One region of the Aerococcus urinae genome, then DNA from elsewhere that is predicted to be linked to it. Evidence: riboswitches for the same ligand, from Rfam matches in the RefSeq annotation. Region 1 holds a riboswitch; the other holds the start of a gene.
What was found. A riboswitch is a leader RNA that binds a small molecule or an ion and turns the genes downstream of it on or off. The one in region 1 is predicted to bind FMN.
Positions count from the first base shown of each region.

Region 2: linked by a shared signal. The riboswitch ahead of AWM73_RS06835 (energy-coupling factor ABC transporter ATP-binding protein) and the one ahead of AWM73_RS03205 (ECF transporter S component) in region 1 are both predicted to bind FMN.

Region 1 is NZ_CP014161.1:705,769-713,130, forward strand. It holds gene AWM73_RS03185 (hypothetical protein) at 126-491, shown strand; gene AWM73_RS03190 (segregation and condensation protein A) at 488-1,258, shown strand; gene scpB (SMC-Scp complex subunit ScpB) at 1,255-1,815, shown strand; gene AWM73_RS03200 (pseudouridine synthase) at 1,815-2,537, shown strand; FMN riboswitch at 2,593-2,711, shown strand; gene AWM73_RS03205 (ECF transporter S component) at 2,820-3,410, shown strand; gene AWM73_RS03210 (helix-turn-helix domain-containing protein) at 3,519-5,063, opposite strand; gene tnpC (IS66 family transposase) at 5,173-6,810, opposite strand; gene tnpB (IS66 family insertion sequence element accessory protein TnpB) at 6,868-7,218, opposite strand.
Region 2 is NZ_CP014161.1:1,508,796-1,516,157, reverse strand. It holds gene AWM73_RS06870 (adenylate kinase) at 1-221, shown strand, start outside; gene infA (translation initiation factor IF-1) at 321-539, shown strand; gene rpmJ (50S ribosomal protein L36) at 563-676, shown strand; gene rpsM (30S ribosomal protein S13) at 702-1,067, shown strand; gene rpsK (30S ribosomal protein S11) at 1,099-1,494, shown strand; gene AWM73_RS06850 (DNA-directed RNA polymerase subunit alpha) at 1,570-2,514, shown strand; gene rplQ (50S ribosomal protein L17) at 2,542-2,922, shown strand; gene AWM73_RS06840 (acyltransferase family protein) at 3,132-5,015, shown strand; FMN riboswitch at 5,067-5,192, shown strand; gene AWM73_RS06835 (energy-coupling factor ABC transporter ATP-binding protein) at 5,258-6,097, shown strand; gene AWM73_RS06830 (energy-coupling factor ABC transporter ATP-binding protein) at 6,073-6,951, shown strand; gene AWM73_RS06825 (energy-coupling factor transporter transmembrane component T family protein) at 6,941-7,362, shown strand, end outside.

The sequences.
Region 1 (7,362 bases):
TTTGCTTAGAAAAGTGAGTATTTTCTTTTTGGAGCGTTTGTGATAGTCTATGAACCATAGAATCTTTAAGAGAGGTTAGGTGAGTTATGCTAATTCCATACATTTCAAATTATGAGAAAGTAGTTATGGGTTTGTTATCTTATCTAGATGCCTATAAGTCTATGGATGACTTGATGGCAGAAATGAAGCGTATAAAAGCAGGTAAGCGTCAACTTTACTTATGGCGTGATGAAGAAACCGATAATATTGTCGGTATTATTGGTTTTGACCAAGATGAGGAAAAAGAATTAGTATTAGTACGTTATAGCTCAGTTAATCCTTCTTTCGACCAAAATGAGATTATCTATGCCATGTTGACTGCTCTAACCCAGGAATTTCCTATGTATACCATTAGCGGCTCACTAGCTATGTCTGATATCTTAAAAGGATGGGCCTTACATGAACAACGTACCATGCCACATATTATTCATCACGATGGGGAAGGTTTATGAATAAAACTAAGCAAGAAAACACTGAAACTTCTAATGATGAATTACACATCGATCTAGCGGCTTTTGAGGGGCCGCTAGATTTGCTTTTGCACTTAATTAAGCAGATGGAAGTTGATATTTTTGATATTCCCATTGTTGATATCACCAACCAATACCTAGAAACGATTCACCGCCACCAAAAAAGGGACTTGGAACTAGCCAGTGACTACTTGATTATGGCGGCCAGTTTAATTGAAATTAAGACTAAATTACTCCTGCCCAAAAAAGCCATGGAAAAAGAGGAGGAAGACGATCCACGAGCCGATTTAGTCCAACAATTACTAACCTATAAGCAATATAAGGCTGTCTCAGCGATCTTAGAAGAAAAACAAGCTGACCGGTCTTTGAGTTACTCTAAAGAGGCCAGTGACCTCTCGGATTTACAAGCCGTTGTGCCTTTGCCTGAAAACGAAGTAAGCAGTGAAGACCTCTTATCGGCCTTTAAAAAAATGTTTTTACGCTTGAGGCAGGAACAACCCCTTGAAAGAACTGTAAAAGGGGAAACTTTTACTATTGATGAGGCGATTACGAGTATCGAAGAAGCCTTGGACCAAGAGTCAGACCACTTGTCCTTTTTTTCTTTGCTGAGTTCGAATCAGCCTAACAGAGAGAAAGTGGTGACTTATTTTCTGGCTCTGTTACAATTAGTTAAACAAGGAAAATTACTTATCCAGCAAGATCAAATTGCTGCAGATATAAGCATACAAAAGAAGGATGATGGGGATTGACCATTGAGGGTGCTTGCGAAAGTTTATTATTCGTTGCTGGTGAGGAAGGCCTTAGCCTAGAGGAACTAGCTAATCTTTTAGATCTTTCTAAAGAAAAGGTCCAGTATAGTTTATGGAACTTAGACAAAAAATTAAAAACTGATAGTCAGCGGGGGCTAGAATTAGTATGTCTAGGGGGGCGCTATCAATTACTGACTCAAAAAATCTATGCTGACTTAATCCAAAAATATGCAGTCAGTCCTTTTGCTTTGAAGCTGTCTCAACAAGCCTTGGAAACCTTGGCAGTGATTGCCTACCAAGGCCCAATTACCCGATTAGAAATTGATGAAATCAGGGGAGTTCAATCGCAAGCCATGATTAAACGCCTCTTATTGCATGACTTGATTGAAGAAGCGGGGCGAAAAGAGGGACCTGGACGTCCGATTCTTTACCAAGTAACTAATTATTTTTATCAATATTTTGGATTGAATTCAATAGCTGACCTCCCTGATATATCATCGCTTTTACCTGAAGATGAGGAAGATAAGGGCTTATTTGATGAAGAAGGAGATAAATAATGGAAAGATTACAAAAGGTCATTGCCCATGCTGGTGTGGCTTCTAGACGTGATGCTGAAAAATTAATCCTTGCAGGTCGGGTGCAGGTCAACGGCCAGGTGGTTACTGAACTCGGCACTAAGGTCACAAAGAAGGACCTGGTTGAAGTTGACCAAGTACCTATATATAAAGAAGAACCCGTTTACTACTTATTCAATAAGCCGGATGGGGTCATTTCTTCTGTTGCTGATGACAAAGGGAGAAAAGTAGTGGTTGATTATTTTAAAGAGATCCCTCAACGTATTTATCCTATCGGGCGCTTAGATTATCATACGACTGGGGTCTTACTTTTAACCAATGATGGGGAATTTGCCAATTTATTAATGCATCCTCGTTACGAAATTGATAAGGTTTACGTGGCTAAGGTAAAGGGCTATCCTAGCCCCGATGCCCTTAAGCGCTTAGAAGAAGGTCTAGTGATAGACGGGCAGAAAACCGCTAAGGCTAGGGCACGCATTCGGAAAAATAAGGCTGCTAAGGAAAATGCAACCGTTGAGTTGACAATTCATGAAGGACGTAATCGTCAAGTTCGTAAGATGCTTGAAGCAGTTGGCCATCCCGTAAAACGTTTGAACCGCGAACGCTATGGCTTTTTAACGACTGAAGGTCTAGGAGTGGGTGAATACCGGCCATTATTAAAAGCTGAAGTTGAGCGCTTAAAACAATATGCCTTACAAAAATAAAACGCTTGCATTTCTCCTATAATGGGGTTATAATCTATTTGTAAAATTAAATAAATGAAATCTTCGGGGCAGGGTTAGATTCCCGATCGGCGGTGATAGTCCGCGAATCAGTGAGCTGATAGAACTAGTGAAATTCTAGTACCGACTGTAAAGTCAGAATGGGAGAAGATAGTAAATACTTACTAATTAATTCTTTTCATTGAAGACTTTCGGTGAAAGGAATTTTTTATTTTCAAGAAATAACAACTAACCCTGACTGAGAAGAAGAAAGGGGAAATTGTTATGAAAACAAGTACACGTCAGTTAATTGTTACCGCAGTTATGGGGGCTATTGCCTTTATCCTTATGATGTTTTCTTTTCCGATATTGCCTGCTATACCTTTCTTAAAGGTCGATTTTTCTGATGTTCCGATCCTATTCACCACCTTTTTGTTTGGACCATGGAGTGGTGCAGGGGCTGCTTTTGTACGGAACTTTTTACACTATATGCAAACAGGTGGCAATGCGGGTTACCCAATCGGAGATATGGCTTCTTTCATAGCTACTCTTTCTTATTGCTTGCCAATTTACTATATTTTGCGTAATTATGATCTTCGTTTGAGCAAACAAGTTGAAACGGCTAAGTACTATGTCAAAGTCTGCTTTGCTTTTGCAATCGGGAGCGTATTAATGACGATTGTCCTTTCCTTGGCTAACTACTATGTCATTACTCCCTTCTATATGGCTGTGATGAATTTTGAAATTCCTAACATGCAAGAATATATTCTTTATGGCATAGTACCCTTTAATTTACTCAAGGGCCTGATTATTTCGATAGCTAACTTTATTGTTCTATCAGCTGCCTTACCTGTGGCTAAGCGGCGTTTAGTTTAGGGGTCTTATTATTAGCTAGATAAATCCCTTGCCATTGAAATAAAAAAGAGACCAGCTTAATGAGAAGCTAATATTTACTTGGCTCATTAAGCTGGTTTTTTTATTTACTTATTTTTTGTGGAGATGCCATTCTTCTTTTTGGCCTTGAGAAAATTTGAGTTGGTTAATCATTTGGTAAATCCAACCTAAATCTTCAGTCGTTAGATCATCTTTGATTGTATGGATGGTTATGCCTTTAAGATTGAACAAGGGGTAGGTGGTTAATAAAATATCAATTCTTGAATGGTCTAGTTCTTCCATAAAGTAAGTATCTGTGATGGGGGTGACCTCAATTAATGAGCCAAAAAACAGATGGAGCTTACCACAAATTTCATCAGTAGAGTAAGAACGACTGGTATAAACCGCAATATGTAGGCGTTTATAGTCCTTATAAAAATGATTGATAGTTAAGGGATAAAAAGAATAGACATAAGAAAACATTATGGCTGTGCGTTTGGCAATGAGCTCTTTACTGAAATGGGATTGAAAACTTTCTAGAATTGGCTGTAGACGGGCGTTAAAGCCGGGAAGGATGAGTCCCCATTTTTCTTTTAGATTATCGATTTCTAAAGCAGTCAACTGCATCTTAGAGTAATTTTCATTTTCTTTTAAATCAAGCTTATCCTGACAACAATTATAGAGTAATAAAAGCAACAAATCCTTCTTATCTTGGTCTAAAGGATTTAATCGCTGGCTGGTTGTTAGTTGATCCAAATCTTCAAAGAAGTTAGAAACGGCTTGAGAATGATCATGTGAAGAATGGATTTCTTCCTGTAAGGCTTGGATAGATAAGTAGGTGGTGTGTGGTGCTAGACCGACTAAGAGTTGACGGACGGCTTCAGAATTGATGGATACCTTTAGTCGATACTCGATATCAAAGATAGTAAATTGGGCTTTTGTGGCGGTTAAGGATTCTTGTAAGCTCGATAGGTCCCTTGGTAAGTAACTGTCTTGGACCAGGTCTTTATGCTTATAACGAATTAAATTGATGGCAAGAATAATGGGGAACATGGGGTGACTACTATAAAGTCCTAGGCTAGGCATGGAGTGCCTTAAGTAGAGGGAGATTTTGTTAATGTCCTGATGACTCACCTCATTAAAAGGCCATTGGGTTAACTGGTAACCAAATTCAAAAAAATCGTAATAAAATTTCCTTACCTCGCGTTCGGGTCCCTCAATAGTAAAGGGGTTCATGGTGAGACTGAGACTTGGATAATAACTGGTAAAAAATTGGTTAATGGAATCAATGATGCGATAAAGAGTCGAACGACTAACGAATAACTTTTCGCACATATAAGAAATATAGTAAATTTTTTGACTGAAAATCGTCCGTATTAAGATGAAATAAATACTATTGCTAAAAAAGTAAGGATAAAACGCATTGACCTGAGTCGGAGTAGAACCTACTAATTTGATGTATTTATATTTCATTTCAAACTGTAGTTTGTCAGGAAAAATTAGAATGAGCTGCTTTAAGTCAGAAATTATTGTCTGTGATGAACAATTAAAATGGTTCTTTAATTCTTTGATGGCCGCCATTTCTTGGTCACTGCTAATGAGGTATTTGATAATATTTAAGCGCCGCTGGTCTAATTTACTCAGTAGCTTGGCCATTGTTTGGTCGTAAGCGTCAAATAAGAGAATAGAATTCAAAAAAATCTTGATAAGCTAGCGAAGAGGATTTTTTAAATCCTTTGTATGCTCAACTGATCAAGATTTTTTGTTATTTAAGTAATTCTCTTTTTGATTTTTTTCGACAGATCGCTTGGATAGCGGGATGCCAGGGAAGATAATCCTCAAGCACTTTTTCACTGAGTGTCTTTTCATTCGGCATGGCACTTAATAGGAAAGTGAGATATTTTTCAGGATCAAGGCCATTGGCCTTAGCTGTTTCAATGATCGATAGAATGATTCCAGAATACTGAGCACCTTTAAAAGAGGTAGAAAACAACCAATTTTTCCTCCCTATAACGAGTGCTTTTATGCCACGCTCTGCCCGGTTATTGCTCATTTCAACCGCACCATTTTCCAAAAATGTTTTGAAATAAGCTTCATATTTTAGGGCATAGGCGATGGCTGTTCCTAATTTTCCTCCAGCAGTAGGTGATTCCTGACGAAGGCGTTCAAAAAAGTGGTCAATTTTTACTTTTAAAGTTGTCTGGCGTTTATCTAGACGTTTATATATCGATAAATCTTGCCATTTCTTTTCTAATGTGAAAAATTGGTCACATTGTTTCACTGCCCATGAGCTGAGAAATTGACCTTGATATTTTTTAGGTGGTAAGGCCTCATAAAACTTTCGTCTTAGATGCGCCCAACAACCAGCGATAGTCGCTCCATTTATTTTGGGATAGACATGCCACATATCGCAATGAATCACACCCTCATAGTCAGCCATTCCTTCGGAAAGGTCATTAAAGCTTCGTCCAGGGGAATGGTGATAGAGATAAATTTGTTGCTGAGTTTCTCGAGAAGAACACGCTAACCAGTAGTAGGTCTTTTCTTTCTCATGCTCAATGACCTTATAACTCGTTTCATCCATATGGATGACTGGCTGTTTGATTAGCTTTCCAGAAAGCAGTCGATAAAGCGGCTCAAAGTAATATTCTGCAGCTTTTTCATGCCAATTAATGAGCGTTTGACGAGAAAGCGGTAGGCCCATCTTTTCCCATTCACCTTCCTGACGGTAAGCAGGAATTTTCAGTTCATATTTTTGTTGAAGTGAGTGGGAAACAAGACTTGCGGTCGCATAGCTCCCATTAAAGACAGGTTTTGGGACATCCGCACTGATCACCATCTCTTTACCCGCTAATTCTGAACAATTCGTACATTTATAGCTATGCTGAATAACATTCTCACAACGAATTTCCGCAGGAACGTAGCGTAACTGTTGGCGAATTTTCTTTTGGCCAATTTCTGCCATTTCTTGTTGACAATTAGAGCAATTGCGATCTTCACCTTCTAATGTGTAATGAAGATCATAATCAGAAAAGTGTTCAAGCACTACTTGTTTACGACCTTTTGGTCGCTTTTTGCGACGATAGTTAATCGTTTCGATTGCTTCATCCTCTTCTTCACTGGTCAAATCACAAGCATCAATCTCAAAAAGGCTTAGCTGATTGTTATTTACTAAGTTTTCTTTTGAACGACCATAGAGTTTCTTCTTCAAATAACGAATCAATTCATCTTGATGAGCAATCGTTACTTCTTTATTTTTCAATAGTTTATTTTGATGATTTAATTCATTCTGCTTATTGTCGATGGATGACTGCTGACTGTCGATAACACGTTTTTGATGATTGATCATTTTCTTCAATACTTTAATTTCTTCAAGTAATTGCTGTTCTCGATTTAAAGTCATAGTCATCCTCCTCACTCGTTTTTCTTATTTTACCAATTGTTTTAGAGGATGGGTATTTCAATAAAATTTTTTCTTTTGTGTTTTTCGCACAGAACTTTCGATAGAAAAACCTTCAAGTAGCCATTGCCACTGTTGCTTTGAAATCTGTTTTAATTCTCTATGGCTTTTAGGCCATTGCATCTTACCATCTTCAAATCGTTTGTAGAATAACCAAAAGCCACTGCCATCCCAATAGAGTGCTTTAAAACGATCATTGCGGTTTCCACAAAATAAAAATAATGACTGACTGAACGGATCCATTTTAAAATCTTCCTGAACAATAGTTGTTAGCGAATCAATTCCTTTCCTCAAATCGGTTTTGCCGTAGGCAATGTAAATATGGTGAAGGTCATCCATATTAATAATCATATAAAAACCCTCCTAACTATTAGAAGTATAGTTTGGAGGGCTTACATTTTATAGCCGTGTTTCTATTTGACGCTTACGTTTGGTCTGTTGATGTATCCATTAAAATATTACTCCCTTCTGTAAGAAAAATTAAAGACGACTTGG
Region 2 (7,362 bases), 800 kb from region 1:
CACCAAAAGAAGAAAACACCTGTGACCGTTGTGGTAGTCATGATTTCTACCAACGTGAGGATGACAAAGCTGAAGTTGTCGAAAATCGTATCCAGGTGAACCTCGAACAAACCAAGCCTTTGGTTGAATTCTATGAAGCAAAGGGCAAACTCTACAAGGTTCCTGGCGACATTGGCATTGAAAATGTCTTTAACCGCATTTCTGAAGTTATCGAAGATTAGACTTGATAACTATTCTTTGTTGTGGTAAAATATTCGAGTTAGTCGAAAGATACACCTACTGTTTGAAGCTATTACTTGGATAGACTGGGAGGATATATTGTGGCTAAAGAAGATATGATTGAAGTTGAAGGTACTGTTACTGAATCGTTACCAAATGCAATGTTCAAAGTCGAGCTCGAAAACGGCTTTGAAGTTTTAGCGCATATTTCAGGAAAAATGCGTGTTAATTATATCCGTATTTTACCTGGCGACCGTGTAAAGGTAGAAATGTCTCCTTATGACTTAAGTAAAGGACGTATTACCTACCGATTCAAGTAATGGTGGTATAAGGAGGTAAAAGAGTGAAAGTTAGAGCATCAGTAAAACCTATTTGTGAAAAATGCAAGGTAATTCGCCGTAGTGGCCGTGTGATGGTTATTTGTGCGAACCCTAAACATAAACAACGTCAAGGTTAATTAATAGATAGGAGGGACCAGATAAATGGCACGTATTGCAGGAGTAGATATTCCTAGAGATAAACGCGTTGTTATCTCATTAACCTACATTTTCGGTATCGGTAAAGCCACTGCTGAAAAGATTTGTGAAGCTTGTGATGTTTCCGAAGATACTCGTGTTCGTGACCTCACTAACGATGAACTTGACCGCCTACGTAAAGAAGTGGACAAGATCAAAGTTGAAGGTGACTTACGCCGCGATATCAATATGGATATCAAACGCTTACAAGAAATTGGTTCATACCGTGGTATGCGTCACCGTCGTGGCTTACCAGTTCGTGGACAAAATACTAAAAACAATGCACGTACCCGTAAAGGTAAACGTGGCTTAGCAATCGCTAAGAAGAAATAATTAATTTAAAATAAAGGAGGTTAGCATACAGATGGCAAAAGCAAAACGTCAAGGATCACGTAAACGTCGTGTCAAGAAACATGTTGAGTCAGGCGTCGCACATATTCACTCAACATTCAACAATACTATTGTGATGATTACTGATGAACAAGGAAATGCGATTTCTTGGTCTTCTGCAGGGGCTCTTGGCTTTAAAGGTTCCCGTAAATCAACACCATATGCTGCACAATTAGCTTCAGAAACCGCTGCTAAAACAGCAATGGATCATGGGATGAAAACCGTAGAAGTATCGGTAAAAGGTCCTGGCTCTGGTCGTGAATCTGCTATTCGTGCACTTCAAGCTGCAGGATTAGAAGTTACTGCAATTCGTGATGTAACACCTATTCCTCATAATGGTTGTCGTCCTCCAAAACGTCGTCGTGTTTAATATTTAAAACGATTGATGCATTTGGACTTACTTAAAGGTGCAAGTTTTCACGTTTTGAAAGGGGTAAACTACTAGATGATCGAAATTGAAAAGCCAAATATCGAAACCATTGAAACCAGCGAAGATAATAAGTTTGGTAAATTCGCTGTCGAACCACTAGAGAGAGGTTATGGGACGACTTTAGGTAATTCCCTTCGTCGTGTACTTTTATCCTCATTACCAGGGACAGCTGTAACATCGATAAAGATTGAAAATGTTTTACATGAATTTTCAACTATTCCAGGAGTACGTGAAGACGTTACCCAAATTGTTCTTAATATTAAGCAACTTGCGCTTAAATTATACGATGTCGATGAAAAGGACATTGAACTTGATATTACTGGACCAGCTGAAGTGACTGTGGCAGATATTACTGCTGACGCGGACTTCGATGTTTTGAATCCAGATCTACATATTTGTTCTTTGGCTGAAGGTGCCAAAATCCATATGCTGATGCATGTTAAGAATGGACGTGGCTTTGTTCGTGCAGAAAACAACAAAACGGACGATATGCCTATTGGTGTCATTCCGGTCGATTCAATCTATACACCAATCAAGAAGGTTAACTACCAAGTAGAAAATACCCGGATTGGTGAAGTCAATGAATATGATAAATTGACTTTCGATATTTGGACGGATGGAACGATTGCCCCTAAGGAAGCTTTAAGCTTAGCGGCTAAAGTCTTAACGGAACATCTTGCGATCTTTGTTAGCCTAACTGATGAAGCTCAAGAAGCTGAAATCATGGTTGAGAAAGAAGAAACACAAAAAGAAAAAATGCTCGAAATGACCATTGAGGAATTAGACTTATCGGTACGGTCCTATAACTGCTTGAAACGGGCAGGGATTAATACCGTTGAAGAATTGACTCAAAAGACTGAAGCAGAAATGATGAAGGTCCGTAACTTAGGACGTAAATCATTAGATGAAGTCAAGGGCAAACTCGACGCATTAGACTTATCTTTAAAAGATGATGACTAATATCTTTAAGAAGGAGGAATAGAAAGAATGAGTTACCGTAAATTAGGTCGTAGTAGCTCCCAACGTAAAGCCTTATTACGTGATTTAACTACTGACTTATTAATCAACGAACGCATTACCACGACTGAAACTCGCGCTAAAGAAATTCGTAAAACTGCTGAAAAGATGATCACTTTAGGTAAAAAAGGCGATCTCGCTTCTCGTCGTCGCGCAGCAAGTTATTTACGTAATGAAGTGAGCGATGTTCGTGTTGAAGACGAAAAAATCGTTATTGAAACCGTTCTTCAAAAGTTATTCAATGACTTAGGTGAACGTTACGCTGACCGTCAAGGTGGTTATACTCGTATTTTGAAAACCGAACCACGTCGTGGCGATAACGCTCCAATGGCGATTATTGAATTAGTATAAAACTTTTGAGTGTTATGATGATGGGAAGAAGCTATTCTTCTTCCCGAGTCTAGCTCTTTCATCCCTAGGCCAAAGTCTAGGGGTGAAAAAGTTTGTTTTTTATTGAGGCATTTTATATGTCTTTTTTTTTGCGCTTTTTTAGTTTTCAATAGAGAATATTTGTTATAATAATAATGTTAATGAACATTTATAGAGAAGAGGTTTCCCCCATGCGCCAAGAACGGCTATATTTACCTCAGCTAGATACTCTGAGGCTCTTTGCCATGCTTGCCATCATTTGCTATCATTTCTTCACCAATTCCTTACCGGGTGGCTTTTTAGCGGTGGATATATTTTTGATCCTATCGGGTTATTTGGTGACCGGTCAGTTGGAGCGGCGGTTAAGGGAAGGCAAGTCCTTCAGGCTGGGCTCGCAATTCTTAAGGCGCTTGGGGAAAATGTTTTGGCCCTTGGTCTTTTTTATTATCCTCCTATTAGCGCTCTTATTGCTCTTTCAAGCAAACTTGTTAACCAATATCCGGCCGGTGGTCTTTTCCAGCTTGGCCTTTGTTAATAACTGGTATCAGATTGCCATTGGGTCTTCCTATTTTGCTGAATTTCTCCACCCCTCGCTTTTAACCCATCTTTGGTACTTGGGGGTCTACCTACAATCACTCTTGGTCTTTTATTTCATCTATGGCTTACTGCGGCGGCGCTTGTCTAAGCAGCATTTTACTTATTTCTTGATTGTTTTAGCCCTGATGTCAGCCGCCTGGATGGCCTTTCTCTTTACTCCGGGACAAGATCCTAGCCGGGCCTATTATGGGACTGATAGCCGCTTATTTTCCTTTTTATTAGGGAGCATCGCTTTCTTAATGGGGGAAGAAATCATAGGCTTCTCACATCGTCTGCTTGATAAATCTTGGACCCCTGACTTAATCGCCCTAATGACTGCTGGTATTTTAGCAGTCTTGATGAAGTTCCTGACGGATTCTTCCATATGGACCTACTACGGGGGCATGTTGGTCTTTGACCTGTTGGTAGTCTTATTTATCTTGGCCATTGTCCAAGACCAGTCCTTTATTGGTAAGACCCTTCGTTTCAAGCCCTTGGCCTATATCGGGCGGAAGAATTATTTCGTCTATCTGACCTATTATCCGATCTATATTGTCTTTACTGCCCATGCCAGTCAACAAAACTGGTTTACCATGCAACCTTGGCTACAGGTCCTAGCCATTTTTGTGATAGGCCTGCTCCTAGACGCCTTGGTTAACCAGCGCTTAGTGACAATACCGATTTATTTGCGCCCTAAAGGGGAGCCCTTGCGATTAATTACAGGCTTCCGTCAAGTCCGGTCTAAGGAGACCCCCTGGTACCAAAAACTTCTCTTTTGGGGCTTTACCCTGGTTCTAGCTTTGGCTCTCTTTGCCTTAGTGACAGCACCCAAGGGCGAAGTGGTCCTCAAGTCTGAAGCTGAAGCCCGGGAGGCCCGTGAAGCGATCGAACAAGCCAACCGGGAAAAACATACCATTGCTAGTGATAGTGACGAAGATATTGAAAAATACCGGCAATCGCTTAGCCAAGACCAACAAGCTATCGTGAGTGACTTTTCCAATGAAGTCCTTTACCAGGCTAACGGACTTAGCTTTACCTTCTTAGGGGACTCCTTAACCATCGATGTTTCTAAGGGGATTACGGCCCTCTTCCCACGGTCTAATATCTGTGCCAAGGTGGGACTCCAAGTCTACCAAGCGGGTGAACTGATCGATAGCTTTAGCGCTGAGAATGAGATCCAGGATAAAGTGGTGGTAGACTTAGGAGCCAATGGTGGCTTTACTTCCCAACAAATCAACCAATTACTGAAACGTTTTGAAGGTAAGAAGATTTACCTGGTCAATACCCACGTCAACCGGCCCTGGCGCCAACAAGTTAATGACGCCTTGAAGGCAACCGCTGAGAGTCGAAAAGACTGTCATCTAATCGATTGGTCCGGCTACTACGATCAAAATGCCCAAGCGGATTGGCTCAGTCAAGATGGGATTCATTTCTCTCAAGCAGGAGTCAAGGCTTGGACAGACTATGTGGGACGGGCATTAATTGAAGATAATAAGTGATAAATCAGTTGAAATATAGCACTGGTTCCGTTACACTAAGAAGAGATTTACAGATATCTTCGGGGCAGGGAGCGTTTCCCGACCGGCGGTAAAAGTCCGCAAGCTATCAAGGGATTGATAGGAATGAACTAGTGTAATTCTAGTACCGACAGTAAAGTCTGATAGGAGAAGAGTGAATACGATAACTATAGCCCCTCCGTTACTTTAAACGGAGGGTTTTATTTTAGAAATGGGGAGAAAACTTGGAGTCGATCATCTCTGTCAAAGATGTTAGCTTTCGCTACGATAAAGAAGAAGACAAACAAACCATCAAACAGGTTTCTTTTGATATCTTTGACCAAGAATGGGTAGCCATTATCGGTCATAATGGCTCAGGGAAATCTACCATGGCCAAACTAATTGATGGGTTATTAGAAGCGGAATCTGGCCAGATTACTGTGGCGGGGTTAGCACTCAATGAAGCCAATGTCTGGACGATCCGGCAAAATATCGGCCTGGTTTTTCAAAATCCTGACAACCAATTCGTTGGGGCCACGGTTGAAGACGATGTAGCTTTTGGCTTAGAGAATGCTGGGGTGCCACACGTTGAAATGGTCGAGCGGGTCAATTGGGCCTTAGAAGAGGTCGGCATGTCGGCTTATCGGCAATATGAGCCCAGCAACTTATCAGGAGGGCAAAAACAACGGGTAGCCATTGCTGGGATTATTGCCCTCCAGCCCCGGGTGATTATCTTGGATGAAGCTACCTCCATGCTTGATCCAGAGGGGCGCGAAGAAGTGATGGAAGTTATCCGCCGTCTGAAGGAAAAGAGCCAGCTCACCGTCTTATCGATTACCCATGACTTAAGTGAAGCAGCTAGTGCAGACCGCATCTTAGTTTTCCGCCAGGGTGAAATCGTTAATGAGGGTAAACCCGCAGAGATTTTTTCTTATGGGGATAAGTTGATCGATATGGGACTGGGCGTGCCCTTTAGTGTCCAATTAAAAAACGCCTTAGCCCAACGCGGTTTTAGCTTTGAAAAAGATTATTATACTGAAGAAGGGTTGGTGGATTACTTATGCAAATTGAATTCCAAGGCGTAAGTTATGCTTATGGGGCAGGGACTCCCTTTGAAACCTTGTCTTTGCATGATGTCAATTTAACCATTCCCGACCAAAGTTTTACGGCCTTTATTGGTCATACCGGGAGTGGTAAATCAACTGCCATCAAACACCTTAATGGCCTCTTAAAGCCAACCCAAGGGGCGGTTCAGATTGGACCGGATACCGTGACCAAGAACTCTAAGGGAGAAGTCTTACGGCGCATTCGCAGCCAAGTAGGAATTGTCTTTCAGTTTCCTGAATCGCAACTTTTTGAAGAAACCGTCCTTAAAGATGTTATGTTTGGCCCCTTAAACTACGGAGCCAGTGAAGAAGAAGCCCGTCAAAAAGCCATTGAAGCCCTTGACTTGGTCGGGCTGGCCAGCGAACTTTATGACCAATCTCCCTTTGACTTATCGGGTGGGCAAATGCGCCGGGTAGCCATTGCTGGGATTCTTGCCATGGAGCCCAAGGTCTTAGTCTTGGACGAACCCACGGCTGGTTTGGATCCTAAAGGCCACCGGGACATGATGGCCATGTTCTACCGACTCTATAAGGAACGTCAGTTGACGGTGGTCCTGGTGACCCATCAAATGAATGATGCGGCCCAATATGCTAATCATATTGTCGTGATGAATAAAGGAACCGTGGTCCGTCAAGGCTCAACAGCGGAAATCTTTTCTGACGCTGACTGGCTCAGAGACCATAGCCTGTCACTACCTGATAGTTTAGAATTTAAGGCGGTTTTAGCTGACCAAGCTGGAATTCAACTCCAAGACAATCCGCTAACCGTTGACCAACTCGCGGATAGTATTCTTAACTATTTTGAACTAGGGGAGGTTCAAGATGAAGAATAAATTTATTATGGGACGGTATTTGAACGGGGATTCCCTGGTCCACCGGATGGATCCACGGGCCAAATTGATCATTATGTTCATCTTACTGATCTTTATCTTTTTCGCCAATAATGGCCTGACTTATGGGATCTTAGGCCTCTTAGTAGTGGCCTTTGTCTGGCTGACCGGGATTTCTTTAAAAATCTTTCTCAAGGGCCTTAAGCCGATGATTCTTTTGATCCTGATTACGGTAGCCTTGCAGTTATTCTTTACCCGGACAGGGGAAGTCTACTGGCAATGGGGCTTTTTAGCCATTACCGATGAAGGCTTATGGAACGCCTTGTTTATCTTTTTACGTTTCGTTTATATTATTTTCATTTCTACTATTCTTACTTTAACGACCAAGCCCCTGGATATTACCGATGGTTTGGA